Regions from separate parts of the Arthrobacter sp. 001422645 genome, predicted to be linked through region 1. Evidence: riboswitches for the same ligand, from Rfam matches in the RefSeq annotation. Region 1 holds a riboswitch; the other holds the start of a gene.

Region 1 (2,389 bases):
ACCCAGAGGGATCATGGTGCGGTCCAGCGCGAGGTCCCGGTCGCTCAGCCTGCGGATATAGCGCAACAGCTGGGTCTCCGAACGGTGCGTGTTGAACACTGGGTGCTGCAGGTACTCGGAGGTGCGAAGCACCGGTTCGGGCAGTTCAAAGCCCTTCGCTTCAGCGACCGGACCGGCACCGAAGGCGACGGCAATGGCGGAGAGGACCTCCGTCGTCGTGGTTTCATCAGCGGAGACGCCGATGGTATCCGCGTCGATCCGGCGCAGGTTGATCCCACGTGCCTCTGCGGCAGCGATGACCTTGCCAGCCTTGCCGGGGACGCGGACCGTGACGGTGTCGAAGAACGTCTCGGTGACCAGTTCGCGGCCTGCGATCTTCAGCGTGGTGGCCAGGCTGCGGGCGTTGTTGTGGACGCGCTCGGCAATGGCCTTCAGACCGTCCGGGCCGTGGTAAACGGCGTAGAAGGAGGACACGATCGCCAGCAGCGCCTGCGCGGTGCAGATGTTGGACGTGGCCTTCTCGCGGCGGATGTGCTGCTCGCGGGTCTGCAGGGCCAGGCGATACGCCGGGACTCCGGCGATGTCCTTGGAGACACCGACCAGGCGGCCGGGCATGGACCGCTCGAGGCCCTTCTGGACCGCCATGTAAGCGGCATGCGGGCCGCCGAAGAACAACGGGACGCCGAAACGCTGGGTGGAGCCGACGGCGATGTCGGCGCCCTGCTCGCCGGGCGGGGTGATGAGGGTCAGCGCGAGCAGGTCAGCGGCGACGGTGACGAGGGCGCCGCGTTCCTTGGCCTCGGCAATCACGGCGGTGTGGTCGAACACGCGGCCAGAGACGCCGGGCTGCTGCAGGACCACGCCGTTGATGACGCCCTCAGGCAGTCCCTTGGAGAGGTCAGCGACCTCCACCTCGAAGCCAAGGGCTTCGGCGCGGCCCTTGACGATCGCGACGGTCTGCGGCAGGCAGTCGGCGTCGAGGACGGTCTTGCCGTCGTGGGCCGTCTTGTTTTTGTTGGCGCGGCGCATCATCAGCACGGCCTCGGCGACGGCGGTGGCTTCGTCCAGAAGCGACGCGTTGGCGATCGGCAGGCCGACGAGGTCCTGGACCATGGTCTGGAAGTTCAGCAGCGCCTCGAGCCGGCCCTGGGAGATCTCCGGCTGGTACGGGGTGTACGCCGTGTACCAGGCGGGGGCTTCGAGGATATTGCGGCGGATCACGGCCGGGGTGACGGTGTCGTAGTAGCCCTGCCCAATCATCTGGACCGCGGTCTTGTTCTTCGCGGCCAGCCGGCGGAGCTCGGCAAGGACCTCGACCTCGCTGAGGGCGTCCTTGAGGGCCAGCGGCTTGGCCTGACGGATGGAATCAGGGACGGCGACGTCCACGAGGCCGTCAACGCTGTCATAGCCCACGGCCTTGAGCATGGCGTCAATATCGGCCTGGCGCCGCGCACCAATATGCCGATCGGCAAAGGTTAAAGGGGACGACTGGATGGTCATGAAGGAACTCCATAATTCAGGTGGCGCATTGGGTGCGCCACATTGATTTGGGTTCCTCCCCGCTCTGTATTGGACCTGAGAGTTTCCGCGCCCCCTGCTGTTAGCAGGGTGACCCTTGCACCGTCGGTGAGTCCGAATATCCGGACTGCTTTCCAGAGTTGCCTTGCCGCGGCGGTACGTGGGCCTGAGAGATTCCTGGGGAGGATTTGCTCCTACGGCGCCTGCAGAACGTACCGGCAGGACTCTCCCGCCGCAGATCATAAGCACATGTCACTTGGTTGGTGACACGCCTCACACTTTAGCCTCTGCTCGGACAGGGACGCAAGAACCGACTCCGAATGTGTCTTTTGCCGAGCTGCGGTGAACCGCCACTAGGGAATTGCTGGCCACGTCAGAGAAATGGCATCGCCTCCCGCACCCTCGCCAGCCGCTGGAAGCACCTCGTGGATCCACCGGGCGCCCTGGCATTCACCGCCATGGGCCTTCAGCCCGTGGATTCATTCGGCGGTGCCCAACGCCAACAAGATCGCGCCCGCAGCGGAGATGGGCAGGATCGACGTGCTGCTCTCGCTGGACGACGAAGAGCGTAAAGACATCCGGCGCCAGATTCTCGGGAAGACACCCGTTGACCCGGATCACATTGTCGTCTCGCGGGCCGCGGCCGTGCAACTGCGAAAAAATCTCGCCACACAGCTCATCTTGCTGCCCGTGCTGCCGCTCATATTCATTCCCCAGGTCATACGCGGAGCCGGGTTCCTCTCCTGGCTCATGGCGGCTGGCGTGGCTATCTTGGTGATTGGGCTGATGCACGTTGTCCGGGACTTCCAGCGGGCTGGCAGGTTCCTTGACCGCACGGCAGAGCCGGGCGCCCCGGGCGCAAAGGGACCAC
Region 2 (2,389 bases), on a different contig from region 1:
AGCGAGGCCGCGATGGTCCGGGCGTGTCCGTGGGTGGTCTCGGCGATTGCCTTGAGGCCGTCCGGGCCGTGGTAAACGGCGTAGAAGGAGGAGACGATGGCCAGCAGCGCCTGCGCGGTGCAGATGTTGGACGTGGCCTTCTCGCGGCGGATGTGCTGCTCGCGGGTCTGCAGGGCCAGGCGGTAGGCCGGAACGCCGGCGTTGTCCTTGGACACGCCCACCAGGCGGCCGGGCATGGACCGCTCGAGGCCCTTCTGGACCGCCATGTACGCGGCGTGCGGGCCGCCGAAGAACAGCGGGACGCCGAAGCGCTGGGCGGAGCCGACGGCGATGTCGGCGCCCTGCTCGCCCGGGGACGTGATGAGGGTCAGGGAGAGGAGGTCCGCCGCGACGGTGACGAGGGCGCCGCGTTCCTTGGCCTCGGCGATCACGGCGGTGTGGTCGAACACGCGGCCGGAGACGCCGGGCTGCTGCAGGACGACGCCGTTGATGACGCCGTCGGGCAGTCCCTTGGAGAGGTCAGCGACCTCCACCTCGAAGCCGAGGGCCTCGGCGCGGCCCTTGACGATCGCAATGGTCTGCGGCAGGCAGTCGGCGTCGAGGACGGTCTTGCCGTCGTGCGCGGACTTATTCTTGTTGGCCCGGCGCATCATCAGCACGGCCTCGGCCACGGCGGTGGCTTCGTCCAGCAGTGAGGCGTTGGCGATCGGAAGGCCGACGAGGTCCTGGACCATGGTCTGGAAGTTCAGCAGCGCCTCGAGCCGGCCCTGGGAGATTTCCGGCTGGTACGGGGTGTAGGCCGTGTACCAGGCCGGGGCTTCGAGGATGTTCCGGCGGATGACGGCCGGAGTGACGGTGTCGTAGTAGCCCTGGCCGATCATCTGGACGGCGGTCTTGTTCATCGCGGCCAGCTGGCGCAGCTCAGCCAGGACCTCGACTTCGCTGAGCGCCGCGCCCAGCGCCAGCGGGGAGTCCTGCCGGATGTCCTTGGGAACGGCGGTGTCCACGAGGGCGTCGACGGTGTCGTAGCCGACAGCCTTCAGCATGGCGTCGACGTCGGACTGACGGCGTGCGCCGATGTGCCGGTCAACGAAGGACGTGGAGGCTGAGGTAACAGTCACAAGGAACTCCATAACTAAGGCGGCGCAGGGTACGCCACATTGATTCGGGTTCCTCCCCGCTCTGTATTGGACCTGAGAGTTTCCGCGTAGCCGTGCTCTCGCATGGCTCCGCTTGCACCGTCGGTGAGCACAGCAAGTCAAAAGACATGCCTGCTACTTTCCAGAGTTGCCTTGCCGCGGCGGTACATGGGCCTGAGAGATTCCTGGGGAGGGTTTGCTCCTACGGCGCCTGCTTGTACCTACAAGCAGAACTCTCCCGCCGCAGATCAAAGGCATATTAACTTGGCGTGACAACAGTCACAGCTCTCATTGTCCTACGCCCGGCCCGCGTCCGCAAACCAACGAACCGGGGCCGCGCGAGCGTTACGCGCCGGAGCCGCCGTCGGCCCACGACAGACGCTCCCGCACATCCGGCTGAAGTTTCCCAAACGCTCCGACGCATTCGACTGAAGTTCCCAAACTCTCCCCCGCCAGACGTGCGGGAGCGTTCCGCGTTGACCCGCCAGACGTGCGGGAGCGTCATGTGTTGACCCGCCAGACGTGCGGGAGCGTCATGTATTGAGCCGACTCAGCCGCGGAGCCGCCCCAGGGCGGTGAGGAGACTTTCGACGTCGGCGCCGACCTCCGGATCCGGCCCGCCCGGCCCGCGCGCCAGCATGGCATTGAAGTACAGCCCGTCCCCCATATAGAGGACCGGCTTGGCCATGGCGGGACCGACGTCGGCCGCCAGCAGTTCCAGCCAGGACGCCTGGACGGCGGCCATCCGCCGCAGGGTTTCCTGGTGGGCCACTTCGGCGAGCCGGGTGGCGGCGACAAAGACCCGGTCCAGCGGCGTGTCCGCCCAGACCGAGGACTTGATGAAGAACGCCGCGGCGCCTTCCGGTGCGGCTGCCATGGCAGCGAGGTCCTCGGCCAGCAGCCGGTCCAGCCGTTCCAGCAGGACCGAGATCATCGCTTCTTTGTTGGGGAAGTGGTAGAGCAGCCCGCCCTTGGAGACCCCGGCCAGCCGGGCCACGGCATCCAGGGTCGCGGCCCGCTCACCCTCTTCAATCAGCAGGGACTCGAACGCGTCAAGGACGGCTTCGCGGGCGACGGGTTTTCTGGCCATGCGTCCCATCATGCCCCGTGGCGGAAGTGTTTCTTAACGCCGGGTTTCCTAACTGTACCGTCCAGACGGTACAGTTAAGCTCATGAGCAACACTTCCATCACCCGCAACAGCACCGGCACGGTTGTCACCAACGCGGCCGGAAAAACGCCCACCGGGGCA

Evidence for each region. Region 1 has a riboswitch for glycine ahead of gcvP (aminomethyl-transferring glycine dehydrogenase). Riboswitches for the same ligand answer to the same signal wherever they lie in the genome.
Region 2: linked by a shared signal. The riboswitch ahead of gcvP (aminomethyl-transferring glycine dehydrogenase) and the one ahead of gcvP (aminomethyl-transferring glycine dehydrogenase) in region 1 are both predicted to bind glycine.

What each region holds. Positions count from the first base shown of each region.
Region 1 is NZ_JCBANT010000025.1:31,162-33,550, reverse strand. Features, by position in the region: gene gcvP (aminomethyl-transferring glycine dehydrogenase) at 1-1,500, opposite strand, end outside; glycine riboswitch at 1,555-1,661, opposite strand; glycine riboswitch at 1,663-1,760, opposite strand; gene AC6EUH_RS18090 (hypothetical protein) at 2,008-2,389, shown strand, end outside.
Region 2 is NZ_JCBANT010000020.1:54,362-56,750, reverse strand. Features, by position in the region: gene gcvP (aminomethyl-transferring glycine dehydrogenase) at 1-1,133, opposite strand, end outside; glycine riboswitch at 1,173-1,290, opposite strand; glycine riboswitch at 1,292-1,390, opposite strand; gene AC6EUH_RS17020 (TetR/AcrR family transcriptional regulator) at 1,690-2,229, opposite strand.